2 regions of the Nonomuraea sp. MTCD27 genome follow, and region 2 is predicted to be linked to the other one. Evidence: riboswitches for the same ligand, from Rfam matches in the RefSeq annotation. Region 2 holds a riboswitch; the other holds the start of a gene.
What was found. Region 2 has a riboswitch for S-adenosylmethionine ahead of thrC (threonine synthase). Riboswitches for the same ligand answer to the same signal wherever they lie in the genome.
Positions count from the first base shown of each region.

Region 1 (14,693 bases), on a different contig from region 2:
CCAGAGCACGGTCGGGTGGAACTGGACGAACTCGATGTCGCGCACCACCGCCCCGGCCCGCAGGGCGAGCGCCACGCCGTCGCCGGTGGAGACCACGGGGTTGGTGGTGGCCGCGTAGACCTGGCCCATGCCGCCGGTGGCCAGCACCACCGCCCTGGCGCGCACCGCGCCCACCCCGTCGCGGGCGCCCTCGCCCATGACGTGCAGGGTCACGCCCCTGGCCCGGCCCCGGGCATCCTTGAGCAGGTCGAGCACCAGCGCGTGCTCGATCACCTCGATGGAGGCCGCGCGGACCGCCTCGATGAGGGCCCGCTGCACCTCCGCGCCCGTGGCGTCGCCGCCCGCGTGCACGATCCGGCGCCGGTGGTGCCCACCCTCCCTGGTGAGCTGGAGCTCGCCGTCGGGCGTACGGTCGAAGCGGGCGCCGCGCGCCATGAGCCGCCGCAGCGCGCCCGGCCCCTCCGTCACCAACGTGCGCACCGCCCGTACGTCGCACAGCCCCACCCCGGCGACCAGCGTGTCGTTCAGGTGCTCCTCGGGGGTGTCGCGCGGGTCGAGCACGGCGGCGATGCCGCCCTGGGCCCAGCGGGTGGAGCCCGACGACAGCACGTCCTTGGTGACGACCAGGACCTTGGCCGCCGGTTCCAGCTCGGCGTAGCGCAGGGCCACGGTCAGGCCCGCGATGCCCGAGCCCACGACGACCACGTCCGCCTCTACGGTCCAGCCGGGTGCGGGAGCGGTCAGACGCAGGGGAATCGCCGGTGCACTCATTGGGGGTCTCCTCACTGAGGCGATTTCGTCACTATGACGATAACGCCTGGCGTGGCGTGAGCATGCCCCGGGGGGCTCAGAGACCCTCGGTCTTCTTGATGAAGGCCTCGTACTCGGCGAACGGCTCCAGCCCCATGGCCCTGCGGCGCTCGTCGAGCAGGCCGGGGTCCTCGATCGGCATGGGTTCCAGACCGTCGCCGCCGTCGTGGAACTGGGTGCCGTAGAGCTGGGGCCGGCCGGAGCGCACGCGTACGCGGTCCTCCAGGTACGCGAAGTCGTGCGCCGAGGCCTCGTCCGACTCCACGGCGTCGGCCATCACGTAGTGGAACAGGCGCTGCACCTCGGGCGAGGTGGCGTGCTGCGCCAGGAGCCAGGCCGCCCGCGCCGCCCGCTCCCCCACCTGGGAGATCAGCGGCCAGCCGCGGTTGGCGACCACGGAATAGAGCCAGGCGGTGTTGCCCTCGTCGAGCCTCTGGAGGCGCGCGAGCCGCTTGTCCCCGGGAAAGCCCTTGGCCGGGTCGCGCATCGCCTGGTCCATCTCCATGCGCCGGAGCAGCTCGGCCCGTAACTCCTCGTCCGTCATGCTCCCGACGGTAATCCGCCTCAGGCGGGATTCAAGGTGAGGGTGACGTTGTCGATCAGCCGGGTGCTGCCCACGCGGGCGGCCACCGCCAGCACGGCCATGCCCTGGTAGGAATCGCTCACTTCGACGAACGTGGCCGGGTCGACCAGCGCCAGGTAGTCCACGTCGAGCTCGGGGCCGGCCTCGTCGAGCACCGCCCGCGCCGACGCCCGGATCTCGCCCGGCGTCAGCTGGGCCGCGCCCGCCCGCAGGGCCCGCGAGAGCGCCAGCGCCATCCGCCGGTCGTCCTCCGACAGGTAGCGGTTGCGGCTGGACAGGGCCAGGCCGTCCGGCTCGCGTACGGTCGGCGCGCCCAGGATCTCGATGGGCAGGTCGAGGTCGGCGACCATGCGGCGGATGAGGGCGAGCTGCTGGGCGTCCTTCTGGCCGAAGACCGCCAGGTCGGGCTGGACCAGGTTGAACAGCTTGAGCACAACCGTGAGCATGCCGTCGAAGTGGCCCGGCCTGAAGGCGCCCTCGACGATCCGGCCCATCTCGCCGGAGGAGACGCTGATCTGCCGGTCGGGGGCGTACATGTCCTCGACGGCCGGGTGGAACACGACGTCCACGCCCTCGCCCCGGCACACATCCAGGTCGGCATCAAATGTACGGGGATAGCGTGAAAAATCCTCGTTAGGAGAAAATTGCAGAGGATTGACGAAAATGCTGACCACAACCTGATCGGCGCGCACCCGAGCCTGCCTGATCAGCGACCTGTGGCCCTCATGGAGCGCGCCCATGGTGGGGACCAGCGCCACCGGCCCATTGCGGCGCGCCTTGACCAGGTCTTCCCGGCTCCTGGCGACGATCAGCTCCATAACTGCCCTCCGAACGCGACGGTCAGGTCCATATATTGCCCCCCAGCGCGTCGAGCAGCCGCTCCGCCTCCTCCGGTTTGAGCAACCCCGCAGCCAGCGCCCGGTCCGCCGTGAGCCGGGCCAGCGCGATGTAGGCGTCGGCCGCCTCGGGAGCCGCCAGGATCAGCGCGTCGACGTGCTTGCGCACCGTGCCGGCGTCACCGCGCACGACGGGGCCGGTCAGCCCGGCGATGCCCAGCCGCAGCACGTTGTCGAGCGCGGCGCCGAGCAGCGGGCCCAGCATCCGCCCCGGGTGCTCGACGCCGATGCCCCGCAACAGGTCGGACGACTCCGCGATGAGCGTGACCATGTGGTTGGCCGCCCCGGCCAGGGCCGCGTGGTAGAGCGGGCGGTCGGCGTCGGCGATCCACACCGGCTCGCCGCCCATCTCGATCACCAGGGCCTCGGCGACCGGGCGCAGCATCTCCGGGGCGGTGACGCCGTAGGAGATGCCGGTGAGCTTGTTGAGGTCGTCGTCGCGGCCCGTGAACGTCATCACGGGATGCAGCGCGAGCGGCAGCGCCCCGGCCCGGGCCGCCGGGTCGAGCACCGACAGGCCGTACGCCCCGCTGGTGTGCACCAGCATCTTGCCCTGGAGGTCGGCCCCGGTGGCGGCCAGCCCGTTGACGAGGTCGGGCAGCGCGTCGTCGGGCACGGTGAGCAGGACGAGCTGGGCCGCCGCCACCACCTCGTCGGGACGGCACGGCGTCACGCCGAGCCGGTCCGCTGCCCACCGCTGCGAGTTGTCCGACACTCCGCTGGCGGCCACCACCCGGTGTCCCGCCTGCGCCAACGCGGCGCCGAGGGCCGAACCGACCTTGCCTGCCCCGAGCACGCCGACGGTCAGCCGTGCCGGGCGATCACCTGCGTCCATGACGTCTCACCCCTGTCGACCGTGATGGCACTGCCGACCAGCGTAACGGCCTCTCAGGAGTGAGAGCGTGACCGGTGCTTTGCCGCGCGTTGAGTTAACGACAAAAGCGACAAGGGCATACAAAACGTGCACCCCCTGTCGGAAGAGATGAGGAGAGGGGTTCATCGCATGGCAGCGGGCGCCGAGGCCCCGGATCGGGACCTGACGCCCGCACGATGCGACCTCTTGGAGGTGCGCCGGCTGGTCACCCGCCGAATGACCAGCGGGGAGACGAGCCCGGGGCGGCCTGCGCCGACCCGGGCTCTTTCCCTGCTCAGTGGTGACTGGGCGCGTAAGCGTTCGCGCCACCCTTGCAGCCCGCGACCGCGAGGCCGATGACAGCCACCGCGTTGCCGCAGACGTTGATCGGCGCGACGATCGGGATGTGCACTTGGTTGCCGGAGATCACGCCGCCGGTGCCGTTGGTGATGTCGGCGTGCGCCGGAACGGCCAGCGACATCATGGCAACGGCTCCGGTGACGACCATGACCTTCTTCAGCACGAGGGCTCCTCTCAGTTTCGCGGCCTGCGCCGCAGGTGCTTGCTCGAGAGTGAAGTGCTCCGCCACTTGGGGGTTGGCGCAACGCAATCACTCGATGACAATGGGTAAACGTTATCGCAAGTTGGCGACTTTGAGTAGTCATTCGATGACGATGCGTATCATCGGCCAGTCATGAGATAGTCCAGACATGTGGCTCACCTGGCGCGTCGCAACGGAGCGCGCGCTGTACGGCGAGGAGGGCTTCTACCTCCGCGAACGCCCGTCAGGCCACTTCCGCACCTCGGTCAGCGCCTCGGCGGCCTTCGCCGGGGCGGTGCTGGCGCTGCTGGCGGAAGTGGACGCCGAACTGGGCGAACCCGACGTGCTCGACCTGGTGGACATCGGCGCGGGGGAGGGCGTGCTGGTCACCCAGGTGCTCGACGCCGCCGAGCCACGGCTGCGCGACCGGCTGCGCGTCACGGCCGTGGACCTGTCCCCCCGGCCGGAGGGGCTGCCCGAGCGGGTCGAGTGGTCCAGCAGCCTGCCCTCCGACATCACCGGGCTGGCCATCGCCAACGAGTGGCTGGACAACGTGCCGCTCGACGTGGTGGAGCAGACTCCCGACGGGCCGCGGCTCGTCATGGTCGACGTGCACACGGGCGAGGAGCGGCTCGGCGGGCCGCTGCGACCGGCCGACCGCGTCTGGCTCGAGCGGTGGTGGCCGCTGACCCGCGTGGGGGCGCGCGCGGAGATCGGCCGCCCGCGCGACGAGGCGTGGGCCTCGGTCCTCGTCCGCCTCACCAGCGGCCGGGCGATCGCCATCGATTATGCACACCCTGTGGACAACCGGCCGCTGCACGGAACGCTGACTGGATACCGCGACGGGGCGGTCGTCGCCCCCGTACCCGACGGGACCTGCGACATCACGGCTCACGTCGCGCTCGACGCGTGCGCGGAGGCCGGGCGGCGGGCCGGCGCGATATCCACAACCTTGTCCACACAGCGCGCGGCGCTGCGGGACCTGGGGCTCACCGGCACGCGTCCGCCGCTCGACCTGGCCCGCACCGATCCGCGCGGCTACCTCCGGGCCCTGGCGAGGGCCTCGGAGGAGGGCGAGCTGATCGACGCGTCGGGGCTCGGCGGCTTCGGCTGGCTCAGCCAGCGCCGCTGAGCTCCGCCTCGGCCGGCGCGACTGAGCTCCGTCTCGGCCGGCGCGACTGAGCTCCGTCTCAGGCGGTGGCGCTGAGCTCCAGGGATTCGAGTCCGCGGATGATGTAACCGGGCTTCCAGGCCGGCTCCTGCCGCAGCTCCAGCTTGGGGGCCCGGTCCAGCAGCGCGCCGAACGACTCCACCAGCTCGATGCGGGCCAGCGGCGCGCCCAGGCAGAAGTGGATCCCGGCGCCGAAGGAGATGTGCGGGTTGTCGGCGCGGCCCACGTCGAGCCGGTCCGGGTCCTCGAACACCGCCGGGTCCCGGTTGGCCGAGCCGAACAGCAGCGCCACCTCCGAGCCGCGCGGGATCCGTACGCCGTGGACCTCGATGTCCTCCAGCACCCAGCGCTCGAACATCTGCAGCGGCGTGTCCCAGCGCATCAGCTCCTCGACGGCCGTGGGCAGCAGCGAGCGGTCCTCGCGCAGCCGGGCCAGCTCGCCGGGGTTCCTGAACAGCGACCACCAGCCGTTGCCCGTCACGTTCACGGTGGCCTCGTGGCCGGCGTTGAGCAGCAGGACGCAGGTGCCGACCAGCTCGTCGTCGGTCAGCTCGTCGATCTGGGCGAGGGCGCTGATGAGGTCGTCGCCGGGGTCGGCCCGGCGCTCGGCGGCCAGGGACTTGAGGTAGCCGGCGAACTCCGACGCCGCGCGTACCGCGGTGTGCTGGGCCTCGGGGGCGGGGTTGAGCTCGTACATGCCGCAGATGTCGGCCGACCAGGGGCGCAGCAGGTGGCGGTCCTGGTCGGGGATGCCGAGCATCTCCGCGATCACGGTGACCGGGAGCGGCTCGGCGACCTCGGCGATCAGGTCGCCGCCGCCCTTGTCCACGTACGCGTCCACCAGGCCCCCGGCGATGGCCCGGACCCGGGGGCGCAGCGACTCGACCATGCGCGGCGTGAACGCCCTGGAGACCAGCCGGCGCAGCCTGGTGTGCACCGGCGGCTCCACGTCGAGCATGCCCGCCCTGATCACCCGCCAGAACGGCTCCTGGAACTCCGGCTCCGGCTCCCTGCCGAACTCCTCGTGGGTGGCCACGTGCAGGTAGGAACGGCCCAGCCGGCGGTCTCTGAGCAGCGTGTTCACGTCGGCGTGCCGCGCGATGAGCCACTGGCCCGTCGGCTCGAAGTAGCTGACGGGCGCCTCGCGTCTCAGCTGGTCATAGACCCGGTACGGGTAAGCGACAAAATCCGGATTCCAAGGATCAAAGCCCACTATTGCATCTTAGGAGCGGGGTCCTCCTGCTTCGCATGCCTGCCGCGCATCCGGATGTTGAGCAGCTCCACGATGACCGAGAACGCCATCGCGAAGTAGATGTAGCCCTTGGGGATGTGCTGGTCGAGACCCTCGGCGACGAGCACCACGCCGATCAGCACCAGGAACGCCAGCGCCAGCATCTTGATGCTCGGGTGCGCGTCCACGAACCGGCTGATGGGCCCGGAGGCGAACAACATCACCAGCACCGCCACCACGACGGCCGCGATCATCACGCCGAGCTCGTCCACCATGCCGACGGCGGTGATGACGGAGTCCAGCGAGAACACGATGTCCAGGATCATGATCTGCACGATCACCGAGGTGAAGGAGATGGCGGCGGCCTGCTTGCCGTCCTTGCCGGGGCCGGGCTCCATGCTGTGGTGGATCTCGGTGACGCTCTTGCCCAGCAGGAACAGGCCGCCGAGCAGCAGGATCAGATCGCGTCCCGATATCTCCTGGCCGAGGACCGTGAACAGCGGCTCGGTGAGCTGGACCACCCATGACAGGCCGAGCAGCAGGAGCAGGCGGCTGATCAGGGCCGCGGCCAGACCGAGCACGCGGGCCCGGTCCCGTTGTTCCGGTGGGAGTTTCCCGGCCAGGATGGAGATGAAGATGATGTTGTCGATCCCCAGCACGATCTCCAGGGCGACCAGGGTGAAGAAGCCGATCCAGATCTGTGGGTCGGCCACCCATTCCAGCATCTGCGTACCTCCATGACTCATGGCTGACGGGGGTTTCCGGTAGCAACGAGTCAGGGGCCGGATTAGTTCGCGGCTTGCGATTCCTACCCTGGTGTCGGTTATAGTGCCGAACGTAGGTCATGAGTGCCAGCGACAAGCCCCGGCTAGCTGGCCGGCAACCCTCGCGTCCGCGGCGGGGTGCCCCGGGTGAAGACCTGGTCCGTCACGAGGTGTGGCGGGCAAGCGCGGGCTCCGTGGCTGCTCCCAGGGGTCCGACGACCCTGAGGAGGTTCGCCGTGTCCACTCTGACGATCTTCAGCTCCACCCCTGCCGCCGGGACGACGGCTCCCCCGGCCGCCACCGGCCGGACCATCCCCGCCGTGCTCGGCGCCGACCTCGAGGTGCCGGTCAAGGGCGGCCGGCTGGTGGGGTACGCCAACCTGGACTACGCCGCCAGCGCCCCCTGTCTGGAGCCGGTCAGCGCCGCCGTCGCCGCCGCGCTCCCGGCCTACTCCAGCGTCCACCGCGGCGCCGGCTACGCCTCGCAGCTCACCACCGCCAGGTACGAGCAGGCCCGCCACACGGTCAGGGCGTTCGTCGGCGCCCGCCCGGACGACGCCGTGATCTTCACCCGCAACACCACCGACGCCACGAACCTGCTGGCCGGCTGCCTGCCTGCCGGGACCACCACCGTGGTCTTCGACACCGAGCACCACGCCTCCCTGCTGCCCTGGCAGCGGTCCGTCCGGCTGGCGCCGCCCGCCTTCCCCGGCGAGGCCGTGCGCGCCGCCGACGAGGCGCTGGCCGGGATCGACGGGCCGAAGCTGCTCGTGGTCACCGCCGCCTCGAACGTCACCGGCGAGCTGTGGCCGATCGCCGCCCTGGCCCACATCGCGCACCGCCACGGGGCCCGCATCCTGGTGGACGCGGCGCAGCTGGTGCCGCACCGGCGGCTCAACCTCACCGCGCTCGACCTGGACTACGTGGCCTTCTCGGGGCACAAGCTGTACGCGCCCTTCGGTGCCGGCGTGCTGGTCGGGCGGCGGGACTGGCTGGCCGACGGGGAGCCGTACCTCAAGGGCGGGGGTGCGGTTCGCTCGGTCGGGGAGAGCGCCGAGTGGCACGACGACCCGGAGCCGCGCCACGAGGCGGGCACCCCGAACGTGCTGGGCGCCATCGCCCTGGCCGCCGCCTGCGACGCGCTGACCGCCACCGGCTGGACGGCCCTGGTGCGCGAGGAGGAGCGGCTGATCGCCCGGCTGCGCTCGGGGCTGGCCTCGATCGACGGCGTGCGGGAGCTGTCGCTGTGGGGGGACGATCACCCGCGGGTCGGCATCGTGTCGTTCACCGCGGCCGGCTACTCGGCCCGTGAGGTGGCCGAGGTGCTGTCCAGCGAGTACGGCATCGGGGTGCGCGACGGCAAGTTCTGCGCGCATCCCTTTGTCCGGCACCTGCTGGGTACGGCCGACGGCGGGTGCGAGGACGACACGGCCTCCGCGGTGCGGGCCTCGATCGGCATCGGCAGCACGCAGGAGCACGTGGACCGGCTGATCGAGGCGGTGCGCGACCTGGTCACCCGCTGACGCTCAGCGGTTCGGCGGCTTGCGGTGCTGCGGCGGCTCGTCCGAGACCAGGGCGTCGATGTCCCTCATGTCCTCGTCGTTGAGCCTGCCGGAGGTGGGTGCGGCCGGCTGCCTGGGCACGTCCGGCTGCTCCCGGGTCGTCTCCGCGGGCGTCGTGGGCCCGCCGACGTGGCCGGTGGGCGTCGTGCCCGTGGTCCTGCCCGGGGTGTAGGCGGCGAGGTCGTCCTCGGCCGCGCGCCGCTCCGAGCGCCGGCGGAACATCGCGTTGAAGATGCCGTCCAGCCCGATCCGGCCGCCGCCCAGCGCCAGGAACAGCAGGCACAGCGCGCCCAGCGCCCCCGGCAGCTCCCAGCCGCCGCCCTCGGTCAGGATGCCCCTGCCCCCGTGCACGAACGCGATCGCGCCGAGCATGTTGAGCAGCAACAGCAGCGCCACCGGGCGCACCAGCAGGCCGAGGATCAGCAGGATGCCGCCCACGGTCTCGACGAACATCGCGTACCCGGCGGCCAGCTCGGGCATCGGGATCTGCATGTCCCTGAAGCCCTGCGTGGTGGCGCCGTGGCCGCTTGCCCACTTCTGCCACCCGTGGGCCACGAAGATCACGCCGGTGGCGATTCGCGCGATCAGTGCCGCCACATCAAAAAGAACTCTCTTCATGGTGATTTCTCCCCCCGTTCCCGATATTCCTCCCCATGTCCGGCTTCGGGATGCATTTCCATACCATGTCTTGACCAACCCCCCTGCTGGATCACCAGCGGCGACGGTGGCAGCATGGCCGTATGACGGAACGTGTGGTCGGAATCGGCGCGGGCGCGAAAGAGCTGGCCACCGAGGACATGATTCTCAACATCGGCCCTCAGCACCCGTCCACGCACGGGGTGCTGCGGCTCCGGCTGACGCTCGACGGCGAGCGCATCGCCACCGCCGAGCCGATCATCGGCTACATGCACCGGGGCGCGGAGAAGCTGTTCGAGGTACGCGACTACCGTCAGATCATCATGCTGGCCAACCGGCACGACTGGCTGTCGGGCTTCGCCAACGAGCTCGGCGTGGTGCTCGCCGCCGAACGCCTGCTGGGCATGGAGCCGCCGGTCAGGGCCGTGTGGGCGCGCACGCTGCTGGCCGAGCTCAACCGGGTGCTCAACCACCTGATGTTCCTCGGCTCCTACCCTCTCGAGCTGGGCGCGATGACGCCGCTGTTCTACTCCTTCAACGAGCGCGAGCGCATCCAGGCCGTCATGGAGGAGATTTCCGGCGGGCGCATGCACTACATGTTCAACCGGGTCGGCGGGCTCAAGGAGGACCTGCCGCTCGGCTGGCTCGACCGGGTGGCCGAAGCCGTCGCGGAGACCCGGCGCCGCGTGCCCGACATCGAGAACCTCATCCTGCACAACGAGATCTTCGTCGCCCGGACCAAGGGGGTGGGGGTGCTGACGCGGGAGCAGATCATGCAGTACGGCGTCAGCGGCCCCGTCTCCCGCGCCTCCGGGGTGGACTTCGACCTGCGCCGCGACGAGCCGTACCTGGCCTATCCCGAGCTGCCGGTGAAGGTCGTCACGCGGAGCGGGGGCGACTGCCACGCCCGGTTCGAGGTCCTGCTCGAACAGCTCAAGGTCTCGCTCGACCTGGCCGAGGCGTGCGTCGAGCGGCTGCGCTCGCTGCCGCCCGGGCCGATCAACCAGCGGCTGCCGAAGGTGCTCAAGGTGCCGGAGGGGCACACGTACGCGTGGACGGAGAACCCGCTCGGCATCAACGGCTACTACCTGGTCTCCAAGGGGGACAAGACGCCGTGGCGGCTCAAGCTGCGCTCGGCCTCCTACAGCAACATCCAGGTGCTGCGCGAGATGCTGCCCGGTCACCTCGTGGCCGACATGGTGGCGATTCTCGGCTCCATGTTCTTCGTGGTGGGTGACATCGACAAGTGAAGGCCGCCGACGCCACCGACCGCGACAAATACGTCGACTGGCTGCGGGCGCTCAGCCTGATCGTCGTGGTGGTGTGGCACTGGGCGTTCACGATCCTGCAGTGGAAGCCGCACGGGCCCGAGCCCACCAGCCCGCTGGGCTTCACCTCGGGTCTGTGGATCCTCACCTGGCTGCTGCAGGTACTGCCGCTGTTCTTCTACGTCGGCGGGCATGTCCACCTGCTGTCCTGGCGCCGGGCCCAGACGCGGGGCGTGGGCATCGGCTCGTTCGTCTGGCGGCGCATCCGCGCGCTCGCCTTACCGGCGCTGTTCCTGTCCGGGGTGTGGGTCGTCATCGGGGCGGTGGTGACGTACACGTTCGGGGTGGACTGGATGTGGCGGGTGGTGCTGCTGGTGCTCAGCCCGCTGTGGTTCCTCGGCGTCTACCTGGTGCTCATCGCGCTGCTGCCGGTGTCGCTCTGGCTGCACCGGCGCTACGACGTGCTGACCCTGATCTGGCTCGGCGGCGCGGCACTGGTGGTGGACGTGCTGCGCTTCCGGTACGGGATCGACGGGGTGGGCTGGCTCAACATGGTCATCGTCTGGGGGCTGGCGCACCAGGCCGGGTTCTTCTACGACCGGGTGGTGGTCCTGCCCAGGCGCTATGACGTGGCCCTGCTGTGGACGGGGCTGTTCGCGCTGTTCGGGCTGGTCTACTCGGGCATCTACCCCGGCTCGATGGTGGGCGTGCCGGGTGACAAGTGGTCGAACATGGCGCCGCCCACGTTCGTGATCGTGGCGCTGCTGCTGTTCCAGATCGGGCTGGTCGAGGTGCTGCGGCCGGCCATGGAACGCGTGCTGGAGCGCCCGGGCTGGCAGCGGGTCAACGACTTCATCAACCGGTACTCGCTGCCGCTGTTCCTGTTCCACACCACCGGGATGGCCATCTCGCTGGGGCTGTCGTGGTGGTTGTTCGGCAGCCTCGGCGACCGGATCCCGCCGGACGTGGTGTGGTGGCTGGAGCGGCCGATCGCCGTCCTCGGCCCCCTCATCTGCACGGCCCCGGTCATATACCTCTTCGGCCGCCGCCGCACCCCGGTCAGGCAAATGCAGGACAAGGGTGTCGGCGGGTCCATAAGCTCTGAGCATGGCTGACATCGCCTTCCGGGCCAACGCCGAAGACGAGCGGATCATCCGCGCCGCCCTGCGGGAAGGTGAGCGGCCCAGCGACGTCCTGCGCCGCGCATTGCGCCTGCTCCAACGCGAGATGTGGCGCGACCGGCTGACCACCGGCGCCCGCCCGGCCGTCGAAGGGCTGGGCGAGCACAACTAAGAGCTGTTTCTCAGTCCCGCTTCTGGTCGTCCGGCTCCTTGGGGACGCGGCAGGCGTGCTCCAGGTAGAGGGCGGCGCAGATCAGCACGACACAGGACACGAACGACGCCGTAGCGACGAAGAACTCGCCCCGTGGCGTGTCCCGCTCGAGGATCCGGACCGTGTAGAGGGCGAACCCGGCGAACACGCCGCCGAACACCGCCCCCGCGTACGCCGACGCCTTCGCCAGCGCCGCCAGCCGGGCCACGGCCAGCGGCTCCACCGGCTTGGTGCCCGGTTTCCGGTCGATCCTGGCCTTGGTCGCCCAGGCGGTGTAGCCCTCGCCCAAGGCCAGCAGCAGCACCGTGGGGATCGCGGTCCACGGCATGAGGGGCAGCTCGGAGTAGAACGGGCTGATCGCCGCCATCGTGAGCAGGGCCACGACGACGACGATGCCGACCAGGTGGCCGGGGTGGGTGGGCTTCAGCTTCAATCGGGCCTCTGCAGCTTCAGGTCTTCGCGCAGGCGTACACCCTGCCTGTCGACCCCCTCCAGCAGCTCCGCCACCCGGCCGTGGCCGGGCAACCGGCCCTCGGGGTCGGCCTTCGACCAGGGCACGAGCACGAACGCGCGCTCGTGTGCCCGCGGGTGCGGCAACGTGAGGTCGGGGTCGTGGCAGACGGTCTCGCCCACGACGATCAGGTCGAGGTCGAGCGTGCGCGGCCCCCAGCGCTCCGCGCGTACGCGGCCGAAGGCGTTCTCCACGCCCTGCGCCCGCTCCAGCAACGTGCGCGGCTCCAGCGTGGTCTCCGCGATCACGATCGCGTTGAGGTACGGGCGCTGCCCGCCGGGCCCCCCGACGGGGTCGGTCTCGTAGACGGGCGACGCCTTGACGAACTCCAGCCCCGGGGCGTCGAACAGCGTGTCCACGGCACCCTGCAACGTCTGGAACCGGTGTCCCAGGTTGCTGCCGAGAGAGAGCACGACCTTCATGCGCGGCTCCGCTCGATGGTCACGATCACGTCGTCGAACGGCAGCGGGATCGGCGCCGCCGGTTTGTGCACGCTCACCTCGACCTTGTGCACCAGCTCGCTGGCCAGGCACACGTCGGCCAGGCGCTGCGCGAGCGTCTCGATCAGCTCGACCGGCTCGCCCGCCACCACCTCGACCAGCGCCTGCGCCAGCTCCCCGTAGTGGACGGTCTTGGTGAGGTCGTCGCCGGCCGCCGCCGGCGCGGTGTCGAGGAACAGCGTCGCGTCCACCACGAACTCCTGCCCGAGCTCCCGCTCGGCAGCGAGCACGCCGTGCCTCCCCCGGGCCCGCAGGCCCCTGAGAGCGATGCGATCAGCGCTCAAGCTCGCCTTCCTCCTCCTCGTCGTCGTCTCCCTGGAGCACCGGCGAGCCGTGGTGCATCCACAGCCGCCAGCCCTGCGAGGTGCGGATGTAGACGTTGCTCGCCACCACCTTGCCCGCGGCGAAGCTGGCCTCACCCTCCTCCCCGGCGGTCAGGATGTTCTCCACGCAGGTGAGGACGGCGACGTCACCCAGCACGGTCGTGTTGACGTCGGTCAGCACGAACTGGATGTAGGTGGTGTTCGCCATGATCAGGGCCCATGACCGCAGCACCTCCGAGCGGCCCGTCAGCAGGGTCCAGCCCGGGTGCACGCAGCTCACCTGGTCGTCGGTGGAGTCCTCGGCCCAGATCTCGGTCATCTTGTCGAGATCGGCGCTCTCGATCGCGGCGTAGAACTCCTGGTTGACCGTCTCGATGGCGGCGGTGTCGACGCTCATGTGTTGGCTCCGGCTCTCTTCCATGCGGCGGCCACGCGCACGGCATCGGCATTGGGACCTACCTCGTGCACGCGTACGCACCAGGCGCCCGCGTCCGCGGCCAGCGCGGTCACGGCCAGCGTGGCGTCGTCGCTGCGACTGAACGGCCGGGGCGTGCCGTCGGGACCCGCCAGCAGCCGCCCCAGGAATCGCTTGCGCGACGCCCCGATGAGCAGCGGGTAGCCCAGCTCGGCCAGCCGCGGGATCCCGGCCAGCAGCGCCCAGTTGTGCTCGGCGTTCTTGGCGAAGCCGAGGCCCGGGTCGAGCACGATCTGCTCCTCCGTGACGCCCTCGGCCAGCACCAGATCGACGCGCTTGCTCAGCTCCTCGCGCACCTCCGTGACCACGTCGGTGTAGACGGCGCGGGTGTCCATGTCATGGCTGTGACCGCGCCAGTGCATCACCACGTAGGCGACTCCGGTCGCGGCCACCACGCGCGCCATCTCCGGGTCGGCCAGCCCGCCGCTCACGTCGTTGACGAGCTGCGCGCCCGCCTCGACCGCGGCCCTGGCCACCTCGGCCCGCATCGTGTCGACGCTGACCGGAACTCCCTCGGCGCGCAACGCCCTGATCACCGGGACGACCCTGGCCAGCTCTTCCTCCAGGGGCACCCGGGCGGCACCCGGGCGGGTGGACTCGCCACCCACATCGACGATGTCGGCGCCCTCCTGGACCAGGTCAAGGCCGTGCCGGATGGCGGCCGCCTCGTCGAACCACATGCCGCCGTCGGAGAACGAATCGGGCGTCACATTGACCACACCCATGACGAGGCACCGCTCCGCACCTCCCGGCACGCTGATGGGCACGCTAGTCATGGGCCAAGCCTAGGCGCTTCCCCACACCTGGTGACATCGTGGGTACCCCGTTCGGTCTTCAGCGGCCCAGGATGAGCGCCATGGCCTCGGATCGGGTGCTGTCACTGGTGCGGAAGCTGCCGCGGACGGCCGAGGTGACGGTCTTGGCGCCCGGCTTGCGCACGCCACGCATCGTCATGCACAGGTGCTCGGCCTCGACCACCACGATGACCCCGCGCGGCTCCAGCACCCGCATCAGCGAGTCGGCGATCTGGGAGGTCATGCGCTCCTGGACCTGGGGCCGGCGGGCGAACACGTCGACCAGGCGAGCCAGCTTCGACAGGCCCGTGACCTGGCCCTTCTCGTTGGGGATGTAGCCCACGTGGGCCAGCCCGTGGAACGGGACGAGGTGGTGCTCGCAGGTCGAGTAGACCTCGATGTCACGGACGAGCACCATCTCGTCGTGGTCGACGTCGAAGACC
Region 1 is NZ_JBGNUW010000004.1:475,505-490,197, reverse strand. Features, by position in the region: gene ACBJ59_RS14520 (L-aspartate oxidase) at 1-771, opposite strand, end outside; gene ACBJ59_RS14515 (DUF6624 domain-containing protein) at 848-1,354, opposite strand; gene panC (pantoate--beta-alanine ligase) at 1,375-2,211, opposite strand; gene ACBJ59_RS14505 (Rossmann-like and DUF2520 domain-containing protein) at 2,234-3,124, opposite strand; gene ACBJ59_RS14500 (chaplin family protein) at 3,438-3,665, opposite strand; gene ACBJ59_RS14495 (SAM-dependent methyltransferase) at 3,853-4,815, shown strand; gene ACBJ59_RS14490 (cytochrome P450) at 4,874-6,067, opposite strand; gene ACBJ59_RS14485 (TerC family protein) at 6,067-6,810, opposite strand; SAM riboswitch class IV at 6,926-7,041, shown strand; gene ACBJ59_RS14480 (aminotransferase class V-fold PLP-dependent enzyme) at 7,086-8,372, shown strand; gene ACBJ59_RS14475 (DoxX family protein) at 8,376-9,029, opposite strand; gene ACBJ59_RS14470 (NADH-quinone oxidoreductase subunit D) at 9,152-10,297, shown strand; gene ACBJ59_RS14465 (acyltransferase) at 10,294-11,430, shown strand; gene ACBJ59_RS14460 (hypothetical protein) at 11,423-11,608, shown strand; gene ACBJ59_RS14455 (DUF3180 domain-containing protein) at 11,619-12,080, opposite strand; gene folK (2-amino-4-hydroxy-6-hydroxymethyldihydropteridine diphosphokinase) at 12,077-12,580, opposite strand; gene folB (dihydroneopterin aldolase) at 12,577-12,942, opposite strand; gene ACBJ59_RS14440 (nuclear transport factor 2 family protein) at 12,932-13,378, opposite strand; gene folP (dihydropteroate synthase) at 13,375-14,181, opposite strand; gene folE (GTP cyclohydrolase I FolE) at 14,291-14,693, opposite strand, start outside.
Region 1: another riboswitch for S-adenosylmethionine. It lies ahead of ACBJ59_RS14480 (aminotransferase class V-fold PLP-dependent enzyme); the one in region 2 lies ahead of thrC (threonine synthase).

Region 2 (14,693 bases):
CCAGCGACACGTCCTCCGGGCCCACCCCGGCCTCCTCGTAGGCCGCGTACGCGAGCGCCGCCCTGAAGGGCCTCTCGGGGGCCGGTACGGCGACGCAGGAGTCGGTGGCGAAGTCCGGCAGCTCCAGCACCGTGTTGGGGAAGACGGGGGTGACCGTGGAGATGGCGGCCAGGCGGACGAGCGGCGCGCCCAGGCGGCGCGCGTACGACTCCGAGGCCAGCACCACCGCCGCGCCACCGTCGGAGGTGGCGCAGATGTCCATGAGGCGCAGCGGGTCGGCGACCATGGGCGAGGCCAGCACCTCCTCGGCGGTGACGGGCTTGCGGTAGCGGGCCAGCGGGTTGAGCGACCCGGCCAGCGCGTTCTTGACCTTGACGGCGGCGAAGTCCTCCGGGGTCGAGCCGTGCAGGGCCATGCGGCGGCGGGCGTAGAGGGCGAAGTACGCGGGGTTCGTGGCGCCCAGGAGGCGGAAGCGCAGCCAGTCGGGGTCGTCGGGACGGTCACCGCCCACCGGCTTGAAGAAGCCCTTCGGCGCCGCGTCCGCCCCGATCACGAGCGCGACGTCGCACAACCCCGCCAGGATCCTGGTACGCGCGATGTCCAGCGCCTGGGCCCCCGACGCGCAGGCCGCGTAGCAGGAGGCCACCCGCGCGCCCGACCAGCCCAGCGCCCTGGCGTAGGAGGCGCCGGAGACGAAGCCCGGGTAGCCGTTCCTGATCGTGTCCGCCCCGACCACGAACTGCACGTCGGTCCACGCCACCCCGGCGTCCCGCAGCGCCTCGCGGGCGGCCGCCACGCCGTACTCCAGGAAGGGCCGCCCCCACTTCCCCCACGGATGCATCCCGGTCCCCAGCACCACGACGCTCATGAAGCCTGCCCCCACATCCACACCAGCGGCCCGTCGGCCAGCGGTCCCGAGGTCAGCTCCAGCTCCATGCCCACCGCGAGCTGGTCGACCGTCAGGCCCCTGACCTGACCGAGCACCACGATGCCCACCTCGTCGAGCTCGACCGCGGCCAGCGTCACCGGCTCGTACGGCTGCGCCGCCACGTACGGCGCCGGCGGCGGGTAGCAGGCGTTCGTGTACGACCAGACCCGCCCGCGCCGCGGCAGCGGGAACTCCTCCATGTCCGCCCCCTCGCAGCGCGGATTAGGGCACGACTCCCGCCGGGGCGGGAAGCAGACCGTGCCACAGGCCGCGCACCTGGTGCCGAGCAGGCGGACGGCGTCCCCCTCGATGGCGAACCAGCCGTCGATCGCGTACGTCATAGCCGGAGTATCACACAAGCGCTTGCTAGGTTGAATCCCCTTCGCGCCCCCGATGCCGCACGACCACCCGCGCCGACATCACGACCACCAGCAGCAACATCCCCGCCACCACCGGCATCCGGGAGCCGGGCGCGGGCCCGTCGCCGAAGTACGGCCCCGGCCGCGCAGCCCCGGGCACCGGCACGTCCAGCCGGCCGGCCTCCCGCAGCGCGAGCGGCGCGTCGACCACGCCGTGCCCGTAGGCGGGGCTGTAGCCGTCCTCGGGCCGCCGCCGGGTGCCGAGCTCGATGGCCATCCGCACGTGGTAGGGCGACAGGTCGGGATGCGCGGACCGGATCAGGGCGGCGACGCCCGCGACCATGGCCGCGGCCGAGCTGGTGCCGTCGCCGACCACGTACGAGTCGTCCCCGTCGGCCGTGACGATCTCCGCGCCGGGGGCGACCACGGACAGGTAGTCCTGCCGGTTGGAGAACCCGGCGACCTTCATCCGCCGGTCCACCGCGCCCACCGCGATCACGCCGGGGTAGGCGGCGGGGAAGTTCTTCCGGTTGCCCGCGGCTCCGTCGTTGCCCGACGAGGCCACCAGCACGGCGCCCTTGCCGATCGCGTACTGGACGGCCTCCTCCTCCGACGCCGACCCCTCCCACGCGCCGCTGCCGCCGCCGAGCGACATGCTGATCACGTCGGCGCCGCGGTCGGCCGCGTACCGGATGCCCCTGGCCAGCGCGTCGCCCCAGCCCGAGTGGTGCTTCTGGCGCAGCGGGTCGCCGTTCTCCAGCGTGACCCTGACGGACAGCACCCTGGCGGCGGGCGCCACGCCCAGGACGCCGCCCCGGTGGCCGTCGCCGTGCCCGCGACCGGCGATCAGGCTGGCCATGGCGGTCCCGTGCGGCCCCCACAGCCCCCTGCCGGCGCCCGTCAGGTCGGGGCCCTGCACGACGGCGCCGGCCAGGTCGGGGTGGTGGCCGTTCACGCCGGTGTCGAGCACGGCCACCAGCACGCCCTCGCCCCTGCTCGACCGCCACGCCTCGGGCAGGCGCAGCGCGTCGAGCTGCCACTGCCCGGCCCGCGCGGCCTCGCCCACGTCGTCGGAGTGCGCGGTGGGGGCCGCCGCGATCCCGGCCGCCAGCCCGGCCAGCAGGACGGGGAGGAGGAGCCGCCTCATCCGGTCAGTGCCCGGTGCAGCGTCGCCGCGAGCTGCCGGGCGGCGTCGCGCAGCCGCGGCACGACGCGGTCGCCCGGCTGGTACGCCCGCCCGTCCGCGTATCCGGCGGCCGTCGCCACCACGTAGTGCTCCCCGGACCCGACCACCACGCCGGTGAAGTACTGCCGGTCGCCGAACCACGCGGCCGGCCCGCCGGGGAAGGCCACGGGTCGCACGGTCTCGGGTCGCACGGTCTCGGGTCGCACGGTCTCGGGTCGCACGGTCTCGGGTCGCACGGTCTCGGGTCGCACGGTCTCGGGTCGCACGGTCTCGGGTCGCACGGTCTCGGGTCGCACGGTTCCAGGTCGCACGGTCTCGGGCGGCGCCGTCGCGGCGGGACCAGTGCCCCGCGGGCCGGCCCCGAGCGCGGTGAGCGCCGGCCGGTCGAGCACGGCGATGCCCACCGTGACGACGAAGGTCTGCGTGCTGTCGGCGTAGGTGGCGCGCAGGGCGGTGCGGCAGCCGGGGCGCACGGCGGCGGGCTGGAAGGCGGCCCGGCAGGGCGCCTCGGGGGCCACCCCGGCCAGCTCGTACGTGACCCGGGCCCCGGAAGGGCTGAGCCCCGGCACCGTGCCGGGGAAGACCTGAGCCACCGGCCACGCCTGCCAGCGCTCTGAGACGGGCGGCGCCGGCACGGGCCAGACCGCGGACAATATGGAGATCAGTGCAACGGACAGGTGGTACACGTCGGACCTCGGGCGGGAGGGGAGGGGCCGCCGATTCTGCTCGTGCATTGTGACACGCGAGCGCCCGCTCAACCCGACGCTTCGGTAAACAGACCGATACGCGGAGTAGTTCCGATCTGTCGGCTTTTAGGCAATAAAGTGAAAGAAAGTCGGATGTCAGGCTGCTGAACAGCCGAGGTGGAACACGCCGCCAGGCGCGTCTCTCATTCCGCCGTGAACAGCCGCACTCCGCACATTACGATGGCCACGGGCCGCGTGCGTGCGACGTGATCGTCGCCCGCCCCTTTCGAGGAGGACACCATGGGAGCACCGCTCAGCGGTGACAATGCTGCCCAGGACCCGTCCCGCCAACCACTCTCAGACCGCGATCACGAGCTCCTCGCCTTCGAGCGCCAATGGTGGCGCTACGCGGGCGCGAAGGAGCAGGCCATCAAGGAGACCTTCGGGATCTCCGCCACGCGCTACTACCAGTTGCTCGGCGAGCTGATCGACCGGCCGGAGGCTCTCGAGCAGGACCCCATGCTGGTCAAGCGGCTGCGCAGATTACGGTCCACCCGCCAGCGCGAGCGCGCCGCCAGAAGGCTTGGCATGCGTCCCTGACCGGCTGGGTACGGCAGCCGCGTGAGGAACATCCCTGGAATGGAAGCGATCTTGAGCGATCCGGCCGGCGCCGTGATCGGGCTCGACTTCGACGGCACGCTGTCGCCGATCGTGCCCGACCCCGCCGCCGCCGTGATCCACCCGAAGGCGCCCGAAGTTCTCGCCGACCTGGGCGCCCGCGTCCTCGCGGTGGCCATCGTGACCGGCAGGCCCGCGGCCACCGCACTGGAGCTCGGACCGGGCCTGGCCGACGTGCCGGGGCTGGTCGTGCTCGGCCACTACGGCTTCGAACGCTGGGAGGACGGGCGGATCTCCGCGCCCCCGCCCCCGCCGGGCGTGCCGCGGGCCGAGGCGGAGCTGCCGCTGCTGCTCGACTCGCTCGGGCTGGCGGGCGTGCGCGTCGAGGACAAGGCCAGGGCCGTGGCCGTGCACACCAGGCGCAGCCCCGACCCCGAGGGCGCGCTGGACGTCCTGCGCGAGCCGCTGGCCAAGCTGGCGGAGAAGCACGGGCTGGTGGTCGAGCCCGGGCGCATGGTGCTGGAGCTGAGGCCGCCGGGCATGGACAAGGGGCACGCGCTGAGCCTGTTCCTGGCGGAGCGGGCCGCCCGGTCGGTGATGTTCGTCGGTGACGACCTGGGAGATCTGGCGGCGTTCGACGCCGTACGCGCATCCGGGCTGCCGGGCGTGACCGTGTGCAGCGGCTCCGCCGAGGTGACCGCCCTGGCCGAGCGGGCCGACATCGTGGTGGACGGTCCCGAGGGGGTCGTGGCGCTGCTGGGTGAGCTGGCGTCGGCGTTCAGCCGTTCGTGACTGGTCTGCAAGTCGCGATCTCTAGGGTCGGGCGCATGCACAAGCGTCACTCTGCCCTTCTCGCCGCCGCGGGTGTCGCCGCGGCCACCCTCCTCGCCACCGCCCTGCCCGCGAGCGCCGCTCCCGCCCAGCAGCTCAAGCTGCGCAACGGCCTGACCCTCTACATCCCGATCCAGTGGAAGGTGTACGGCACCGGCACCGACGCGGTCCAGGTCGTCACCGGCAAGTGCGGCAAGGCGCAGGGATGGGGCACGCCCGAGTGCGACGCCTTCTACGTCTTCGGTCCCAAATACATCAAGCAGGGCGCCGAGGGCTTCAATCCCTACACCGGCAAGCGCCCCTTCTACACGGCGACGGACGTGCAACCCTGCCCCTTCAACCGGAAGTGGTACGAGCTCATCGGCCCGAAGGTGACGAGGGGCCTGCGCCAGGTCGGGCCGGGACACAAGGCCGCCTACAACGCCTGGAAGTCCACCTGCGTCTCCTACTCCGACGCCGGGACCAAGGTGCGGACCCACTTCACCCAGCGCGAGTGGTATCTGCCGCAGAGCAGGATCCTGGTGGTCGACCAGTGGAACACGCCGGGCCTGGCCGACACGCTCAAGCACGCCGACTGGAACTGAGCACCCCGGCGACCGCCAGGCCGATGAGCACCGGCACCATCAGGAACGCGGTCCTGGTGCCGAAGCCGTCGGCGAGGGCGCCGAGCGCCAGCGGACCGACGGCCATGGCGGCGCCCGCCCAGATGGGCGAGGCCGCCGCCGCCAGGTCCGCCCGGTCGCCGGAGCCGGCGATCAGCGCGGACAGCGCCAGTGGGAAGTGCAGGGCGGCGCCGAGCCCGCAGACCACGAGCCCGGCGTAGGACAGCACCGGCTGGGTGCTCAGCCAGAACAGCAGCCAGCCCGCGAACGTCACCGCCAGCGCCCCCGCGAACAGCGGCGTGGGCGGCAGGCGCAGCGCCAGACGCGCCCCGGCGAACCTGCCCGCCGCCAGCCCCGCCACGAACGCCGTCAGCCCGGTGGCCGCCGTGGCCGCGCTCAGCCCCGTACGGTCGGCGAACAGGTCGGCGGCAAACAGGTTGAAGCTGAACTCCAGCGCCACACAGCAGAAGAGCACCAGGCCCGCCAGGTGGAAGCGCCAGCCGGGCCGGGCGACGGCCTCCGTGCCCGCGCCGGGGCCCGCGGCCCGCCGGTCGGGCCAGACCCGGCCCATGGCCAGCGCGAGCAGCACGCTGGCGACCGGCGTGAGCAGCAGCGCGGCCCGCCAGCCGAGCGCTGTCTGGGCGACCACGCTGAGCCCGAACGTCATCCCCATGCCCACGAGCACGCCGACCGCGTTGGCCTCGCTGATCGCCGCGGGCCCGGCCGGGCCGTGGTGGTCGCTGAGCGCCGCCATGGACGTGTAGAGCAGGATCGAGCTGAAGCCGCCGGCCACGCCGTAGCCGAGCAGGGTCAGGGCCAGGGCGTCGGTGGGCAGGACCACGAGCAGGCCGGCGTTCATCCCGGCCAGGCCGATCCAGCTGGTCGCGCGCCGGCCGAACCTGCGGGTCAGCAGGGGGAGCAGGAGCCCGGCCGCGATCGTGCCCAGGGCCATGGAGGTGCCGTGCAGGCCGGCCACGGTGGCCGACGTGCGCTGGTCGGCGCGCAGGAGCGGCAGGGCGGCGCTCAGGCCGTACAGGTAGGTGGCGAACGTGCTGAGCAGCAGGTAGACGAGCCAGGTCGGGCGGTCTCTGATCAGTCGGACGGGCGGTAAGACCGTGGTCACCCGGCAGCCTCCCGCGGGACAGAGGGACGCGGTCGCGCTCCCATGCTAGGCGAGAGCGTCAGGCGAGCGCGTCGAGCTGGGCGGCGAGCCATTTCTGCGGCGGCAGCGCGGTCGCGGCGGCGTGCAGCTTGTCGCGGCGCATGCGCCGCTCGTCCTCGGGCATGACCAGCGCGTCGTGCAGCGCGACGGCCGTGCCGCTGATGTCGTACGGGTTGACCATGAGGGCGTGCGGGCCCAGCTCGGCGGCGGCCCCGGCCTCCCGCGACAGCACCAGCGCGCACCGCTCCGACAGGACCGGGCCCTCCTTGGCCACCAGGTTCATCCCGTCGCGGATGGGGTTGACCAGCAGCACGTCGGCCATCCGGTACGCGGCCAGCGAACGCGGGTAGTCGTCGTTGACGTTGAGGATCACCGGGTCCCAGTCCTCGGTGGCGTATTCGGCCTCGATCTCCTGGGCCCGGCGCTGCACCGACGCGGTGTATTCGCGGTATTCGGGCAGGTCGTGCCGGCTGGGATAGGCGAAGGCCAGGTGCACCACCTTGCCGTGCCACTCGGGGTGCGCCGCCAGGAACTCGCGGTAGGCGATCAGGCCGCGGGTGATGTTCTTGGACAGCTCGGTGCGGTCGATGCGGACGATCAGCCGGCGGTCGCCCACCTGCTCCCTGAGCGCGGTCATGTGCGACTCGACGTCGGGCTCGCAGGCCCGCTCCCACAGCGCCGTGCCGTCCACGCCCAGGCTGTGGACGCCGATGCGGGTCGTCCGGCCGTCGTAGGTGATGCTGCGCCCGACGCGGTCGGTCTCCGCGCCGAGCAGCCGCTCGCAGCAGTCCATGAACGCCTGCGCCCACCGGTCGGTGAGGAACCCGGCGTGGTCGGCGCCCAGGATGCCTTCCAGGACCTCGCCGGCCACCTCGTCGGGCAGCAGGGAGAAGTATTCGGGCGGCGCCCACGGCGTGTGGCTGAAGTGGGCGATGCGCAGGTCGGGCCGCTCGGCGCGGAGCATCGCCGGGGTCAGCGTCAGGTGGTAGTCCTGCACCATCACGCGCGCGCCGTGCCCGGCCTCCTCGGCCAGCGCCAGCGCGAACGCGCCGTTGTAGTCGCGGTAGGACTCCCACTCGCGCGCGAACCTCGTGCCGAAGTTGGGCGAGTTGGGGATGTCGTAGAGCAGGTGGTTGATGAACCACAGGGTGGAGTTGGCCACGGCGTTGTAGGCGCGGTGGAACGTGGCGGGCGGGATGTCCAGCATCCGCAGGGGGCCCGTGTCGTAGCCGGCGTGGTCGATGCGGCCGCCGGAGGCCAGGCGTACGGCACTGCGGTCGCCGTCGGACAGCGCGGCGCAGATCCACAGCACGCCGTCGTCCTTGGCCACTCCCGACAGCCCCGAGACCAGGCCGCCGCCGCCGCGCCTCATGGTCAGCTCGCCGCCGTCGGAGACGGTGAAGGAGACCGGACCTCTGTTCGAGGCCAGCAGGACGCTGTTCATCAAGGCTCCCTTCGATCATAGGATCCCAGCTATGGCGCTTGATGAGCTAACCGAGGAACTCGCCCGCTCCGCCGCTGCTGGAGATCATCGCGCACTTGGCGAGCTCCTGGCGCGGATAGAGCCGGATGTGATGCGACACTGCGCCCGGATCCTGCCTTATCACCAGGACGCCGAGGAGGCCTCGCAAGATACGTTGCTGGCCGTGGCGCGCAACATCGGGCGCTTCGAGGGGCGGGCCAGGTTCAGCACCTGGCTGCACATCGTGACGGCCAACTGCGCGCGGACCACGTACAGGTCGCTCAAGCGGCGGGCGGCCGAGCAGAGCTCGGACGAACTGCCGATGCAGAAGCCCGACGTGCAACGGGTCAGCGTGATCGCGGGCTCGCGGCTCGACCTGCTCGACGCGATGGAGGCGCTGGAGGCCGACAAGCCGGACCTGGCGCAGGCGCTGGTGTTGCGCGATATCGTCCAGCTGGACTACAACGAGGTGGCCGAGCAGCTCGGCATCCCGCTGGGCACCGCCAAGTCACGCATCCACCAGGCCCGCAAATACGTTCAGGGCGTGCTGGGTGAGGACTATCGCTGAGACCACCCGTCTCGCATGGTGAGACGGGTGGTAATTTCGGCCACTTAAGCGGGTAGAGTCCTTTTCAACAACTGCATATTGCTCATCCAGAGGGGTGGAGGGACCGGCCCTGCGAAGCCCCGGCAACCCTCCCGGTTTCGACTCGCGACCTGCGAGGCCGACCGGGACAAGGTGCCAATTCCGGTTCGCGGTCAAGGTGGCCGTGGGCGAAGATGAGGGAAGGCCTCGCTTCATGTCGCTTGACTTTGGTCCCGCCGAAGCTCTGTCCTGCCGCGAGTGCGGCGCGCGTTACCCGCTGGGTCCCAGCTTCGCCTGCCAGGAGTGTTTCGGGCCGCTTGAGGCGGCCTACTCCTTCGGCGACGTGACCCGCGCGGACATCGAGTCGGGTCCGGCCAACATCTGGCGTTACCGTTCACTGCTCCCCGTGCCGGCCGACGTGGCCACCAAGCCGAATATGAACCCCGGCTGGACCAAATTGGTCAAGGCCGGAAACCTCGGGCGGGCGCTCGGCATCAAGTCCCTTTACGTGAAGGACGACTCGGGAAACCCCACCCACTCCTTCAAGGACCGGGTGGTCGCCATGGCCGTCGAGGCGGCCCGCAACTTCGGCTTCCACACGCTTTCCTGCTCCTCCACGGGCAACCTCGCGGGCGCGGTCACCGCCGCCGCGGCGCGGGCGGGGCTCGACGCGTGCGTGTTCATCCCGGCCAACCTCGAGCAGGCCAAGATCGCCATGGCCCGCGTGTTCGGCGGGAAGCTGATCGGGATCGAGGGCACCTACGACGACGTCAACAGGTTCTGCTCCGAGCTGATCGGCGACCCCCTGGGTGACAAGTGGGGCTTCACCAACATCAACCTGCGGCCTTACTACGCCGAGGGCTCCAAGACACTCGCGTACGAGATCGCCGAGCAGCTCGGCTGGCGCCTGCCCGAGCAGATCATCATTCCCATCGCGTCCGGCTCGCAGCTCACGAAGATCGACAAGGGCTTCAAGGAGCTGGTGGCGCTGGGCCTGGTGGAGGACACGCCCTACAAGATCTTCGGCGCTCAGGCCGCCGGGTGCTCGCCCGTGTCCACGGCGTTCAAGGCCGGGCACGACGTCGTGCAGCCGGTCAAGCCCAACACCATCGCCAAGTCGCTGGCCATCGGCAACCCCGCCGACGGGCCGTACGTGCTGGACATCGCGCGGCGCACCGGAGGGGGCGTCGAGGACGTCACGGACCCGGAGATCGTGGCCGCGATCAAGCTCCTGGCCTCGACAGAGGGCATCTTCGCCGAGACCGCCGGCGGGGTGACCGTGGGCGTGCTGAAGAAGCTCACCGAGAGCGGCCGGCTCGACCCCGAGGCCGAGACCGTGGTGCTGAACACCGGTGACGGGCTCAAGACGCTCGACGCGATCAGCGACGACGCCACGCCCACGGCCGTGATCCGGCCCTCTCTCGACGCGTTCCGCGCGACTGTCTGACAATCAGGAAAGGCGACTTTAACCATGAGCGTTTCTGTGCGGATTCCCACCATTCTGCGCACGTACACCGGGGGTAGCGCCGAGGTGAGTGGCGAGGGTGCGACTCTTCGTGACGTGCTCGCCAAGCTGGACTCTGACTACCCGGGGATCGGCGCGAGAATTCTGGATGAATCGGGCAAGATTCGTCGTTTCGTCAACGTTTACGTTGGGGAAGAGGACGTCCGATTCGCCGAGGGTCTCGACACTCCCGCACCAGAAGGCACTCAGATCTCCATCATCCCGGCGGTTGCCGGCGGCTGAGTCCCGCGGAGCACACTCTTGAAGGCGCCCCTAGTGGGCGCCTTCTGCTTTTCCTGGGGTAATTCAACGTTGAAGGGTCTTCGCTGCGAAGAAATACGCGATTTGCAGATTGACTCTGTTGCCAAACCCCTTGCCACAGGTATGGTCGAGGGCGATCGTCTGGCTGATTTTCCGTTAAGTCATGCGATTACAGGTCCCGCGGAGGAATGGGCGAGATCTGGGAGACCAGTAAGAGGAGTCGGAAGTGGCGCAGGGCACCGTCAAGTGGTTCAACGCGGACAAGGGCTACGGCTTCATCGCGGTAGACGGTGGTAAGGATGTATTCGTCCATTACTCAGCGATCATGATGGACGGGTACCGATCTCTCGAACAGGGGCAGCGCGTCGAGTTCGAGATCACGCAGGGCCAGAAGGGACCGCAGGCGGAGTCTGTCCGCGCGGTCTGATTTTCATCACTGGTATGCACCGGGCGGGATCGCACGGCAGCGCAGTCCGTGCGAACCGTCACCTCTCTTTCGCCGACTCGCGTGCGGCGAGCCGCTCCGGGCGGCTCGCCGTACCGACGCACTGACCTGGGCGGGAGTAGGGGGGCAGGGGGCGTTCGCTTGCACTCGGCAGGGTAGAGTGCTAAACAGTTCGTTGGCACTCTGTGCAGCAGAGTGCCAACTCGGATCGAGACGATGGGGTCTGCCGAACGGAGATGCGGACCCATGCCGTCGCGGGCGTCGGCTCGGTCCACGACAAGCCACCCTGCATCTGGGAGGTCTAGCCTTATGGCAGCCAAGATGATCGCGTTTGACGAGGACGCCCGGCGCGGTCTCGAGCGCGGTATGAACCAGCTCGCCGACGCCGTCAAGGTGACCTTGGGTCCCAAGGGGCGCAACGTCGTGCTGGAGAAGAAGTGGGGCGCTCCCACGATCACCAACGACGGTGTTTCCATCGCCAAGGAGATCGAGCTCGAGGACCCATGGGAGAAGATCGGCGCTGAGCTGGTCAAGGAAGTCGCCAAGAAGACCGACGACGTCGCGGGCGACGGCACCACCACCGCCACCGTGCTCGCCCAGGCGCTGGTGCGCGAGGGCCTGCGCAACGTGGCCGCCGGCGCCAACCCGATGGCTCTGAAGAAGGGCATCGAGGCGGCTGTCGAGCGGGTCAGCGAGGAGCTCTCCAAGCTGGCCAAGGATGTGGAGACCAAGGAGCAGATCGCTTCGACCGCCTCCATCTCCGCCGCCGACGCCGAGATCGGCTCGCTCATCGCCGAGGCGATGGACAAGGTCGGCAAGGAAGGCGTCATCACCGTCGAGGAGAGCAACACCTTCGGCCTGGAGCTCGAGCTCACCGAGGGCATGCGCTTCGACAAGGGCATGACGTCGATGTACTTCGTCACCGACTCGGACCGCATGGAGGCCGTGCTCGAGGACCCGTACATCCTGATCGTCAACAGCAAGGTCTCCGCCAACAAGGACCTGCTGCCGCTGCTCGACAAGGTCGTGCAGTCGGGCAAGCCGCTGCTGATCATCGCCGAGGACGTCGAGGGCGAGGCGCTGGCCACCCTGGTCGTCAACAAGATCCGCGGCCTGTTCCGCTCCGTCGCCGTCAAGGCTCCCGGCTTCGGTGACCGCCGCAAGGCCATGCTCAACGACATCGCGATCCTGACCGGTGGTCAGGTCGTCGCCGAGGAGGTCGGTCTCAAGCTCGAGAGCGCCACCCTCGACCTGCTGGGCCGCGCCCGCAAGGTGGTCGTGACCAAGGACGAGACCACGATCGTCGACGGCGCCGGTGACGCCGAGCAGATCTCCGGCCGGGTCAACGAGATCCGCGCCGAGATCGAGCGCACCGACTCCGACTACGACCGTGAGAAGCTCCAGGAGCGCCTGGCCAAGCTCGCCGGCGGTGTCGCCGTCATCAAGGCCGGCGCCGCGACCGAGGTCGAGCTCAAGGAGCGCAAGCACCGCATCGAGGACGCCGTCCGCAACGCCAAGGCGGCCGTGGAGGAGGGCATCGTTCCCGGCGGTGGCGTGGCGCTGCTGCAGGCCGGTGCCAAGGCCTTCGACAAGCTCGAGCTCACGGGCGACGAGGCCACCGGTGCCGCCATCGTCAAGAAGGCGCTGGAGGAGCCGCTCAAGCAGATCGCGGTCAACGCCGGCCTCGAGGGCGGCGTCGTGGTCGAGCGCGTGCGCAACCTCACCCCGGGTGAGGGCCTCAACGCCGCGACCGGCGAGTACGTCAACATGTTCGACGCCGGCATCCTCGACCCGGCCAAGGTGACGCGCTCCGCGCTGCAGAACGCCGCCTCCATCGCGGCGCTCTTCCTCACCACCGAGGCCGTCATCGCCGAGAAGCCCGAGAAGACCCCCGCCGCTCCGGCCATGCCGGGCGGCGGCGACATGGACTTCTAGGTCTTTTCTCGTCGCTGGTACGAAGGGCGGCCCGGATTTTTCCGGGCCGCTCTTGTTTTTGTTTATCTGCCATTACGTTTCACAATTGATCGACTACTTGGAGTGAGGAAAGGTGGTGGCCACACTCGCCTCAACGAAGGAGTAGAGGATGCTTTCCCGCAGCAAGCGTATTTTCGGCATCGCCGTCCTGACCCTGGCCGCCGCCACCGCCACGGTGGCCCCGGCGCACGCCGACGAGGTTTACGAGGCCGACTTCAGCCTCCTGCGCCAGCTTCAGGGGCCGCTGTGCCTGCCGAACACGACCACGGGGATCGGGCTCCTCGACACGCTGCTGCCGCAGCTCATGGCGTGCACGTCGGGCGCCGTGGTGGTCGAGTGACAGCGGGGGCCCGAGCGCGGACTCCCGGCGGTCCCTGACCCACCGGCGGTCGTCCGGTCCCGTGCCTGTGGTGCCGCGGCCAACCTTGATCGCCACACGGCCGCGGCCCCACGGTGAAGCGCCCCGCCCATCGCGGCGGGGCGCTTCGATGCCCAGGTGCCCCCTCGGCGGCCTCCACGCCCGCACACGCCTTGCCCGGTGCGGGGGATGCACGCCGGGGCCGGCTGCCCACAGCGCGGGGCTGCACGCCGGGCTGGCGCTTTGCACAATGCAGGGCCGCACGCCGAAGCCGGCGCCTTGCTCAGTGCGGGGCGGGACGCCGGGCCGGCGCCTCGCTCAGTGCGGGGCTGCCGGGGGTGGCCCTTCGCAGCGCGGGGCTGCACGCCGGGGTCGGCGCCTTGCGCGGTGTGAGGTCGTGCGCCCGCCCCGCGCCGTTCGCAGCGCGAGGTCACACGCTTGGTCGGCGCCGTCCGCAGCGCGGGGCCGTCCGCCTGGCCCGCGTTCGGCGCGGCGCCGGGGCGGGTGCGGGTCTGCGACGAGCGCCGCGCGGGGCCGCCCGCCCCGTTGGGAAGGGGGTGCCGCCGACCGGCTCGGGGGCGGTCGGCGGCAGGTGGGGTCAGACGCCGTAGTGGGCGATGACGTGGCCGCGGGCCAGGGTGTTGGCGGTGATGTTGAAGCCCACCACCGCCGGGCTGGCGTCGCTGTCCACGCCGAGCGAGTCCACCCCCAGCGCGTGCACCGTGAACACGTACCGGTGCGGGTCGCCGGGAGGCGGGGCCGCGCCGCCGTACGCCTTGAGGCCGTAGTCGTTGCGGGCGTGCGTCGCCCCCTCCGGCAGGCCCTTGAAGTCAGGGGCCGTGCCCGCGCCCGTGGGGAGCTCCGTCACCGAGGCCGGCAGGTCGAACAGGACCCAGTGCCAGAAGCCGCTGCCCGTGGGCGCGTCGGGGTCGTAGCAGGTGACGGCGTAGCCGCGAGTGCCCTCCGGGGCGCCGGACCAGCGCAGGTGGGGGGACAGGTTGCCCCCCGTCATGCCCCAGTCGTTGAAGACGTGGAGGTCGTCGAGCCTGGCACCGTCCTGGAGGTCGTCGCTCTCGACCACGAGCGCGGGGGCCGACGGCAGGTGTTCATGGGGAAGGGGTGCGGGCACGGCATCCTCCTAGGTTGAGAGCTGCTTGCCCAGCCATCCTAGAAGCGGCCGCGCCCGTCGCCCCTCAGGCCGCCAGCTGTGCCGGGAGCGCCTTGTCGTGCAGCACCGTCAGGGACGTGACCGCCCGGGTCAGTACGACGTACAGCCGGGCCAGGCCCCGGGGCTCGGCCTCGACGATGTCGGCGGGCTCGACCACGATGACGTGGTCGTACTCCAGGCCCTTGGCCAGGGTGGCGGGGACGATCAGGAGGCGGTGTTCCTCGGCGGAGTCGGGGTCGAGCACGGCGTGGGGGAGACTCGCCAGCGAACGGGAGGCCTCGGCGACCAGCGCGTCGGGGACGATGACGCCGATCGAGCCCTCCTTGGCCAGCGCCTCCTGGGCGGCCTGCGCGATCGAGCCGCCCGGGCGGACCGTGAGCGAGCCGAGACCGGGGCGCAGCGAGCGCGGCGCGGCCAGGTCGGGCGCGATGGACGGGAGCAGCCGGGCCGCGTAGTCGAGGACCTCACGTGGCACGCGGAAGCCGAGCGTCAGCTCCGTCACCTCGCCCTCGCGCTGACCCAGGTGTTCGAGCACCGACTCCCACGAGCTGGTCGACCACGGC
Region 2 is NZ_JBGNUW010000040.1:24,196-38,888, forward strand. Features, by position in the region: gene ACBJ59_RS59185 (lipid-transfer protein) at 1-868, opposite strand, end outside; gene ACBJ59_RS59190 (Zn-ribbon domain-containing OB-fold protein) at 865-1,269, opposite strand; gene ACBJ59_RS59195 (S8 family serine peptidase) at 1,295-2,434, opposite strand; gene ACBJ59_RS59200 (hypothetical protein) at 2,431-3,066, opposite strand; gene ACBJ59_RS59205 (DUF3263 domain-containing protein) at 3,460-3,759, shown strand; gene otsB (trehalose-phosphatase) at 3,799-4,569, shown strand; gene ACBJ59_RS59215 (hypothetical protein) at 4,605-5,192, shown strand; gene ACBJ59_RS59220 (sugar MFS transporter) at 5,170-6,333, opposite strand; gene ACBJ59_RS59225 (trehalose-6-phosphate synthase) at 6,392-7,816, opposite strand; gene ACBJ59_RS59230 (RNA polymerase sigma factor) at 7,848-8,402, shown strand; SAM riboswitch class I at 8,482-8,621, shown strand; gene thrC (threonine synthase) at 8,635-9,867, shown strand; gene ACBJ59_RS59240 (MoaD/ThiS family protein) at 9,892-10,167, shown strand; gene ACBJ59_RS59245 (cold-shock protein) at 10,412-10,612, shown strand; gene groL (chaperonin GroEL) at 10,940-12,565, shown strand; gene ACBJ59_RS59255 (hypothetical protein) at 12,714-12,944, shown strand; gene ACBJ59_RS59260 (YbhB/YbcL family Raf kinase inhibitor-like protein) at 13,561-14,091, opposite strand; gene ACBJ59_RS59265 (HelD family protein) at 14,156-14,693, opposite strand, start outside.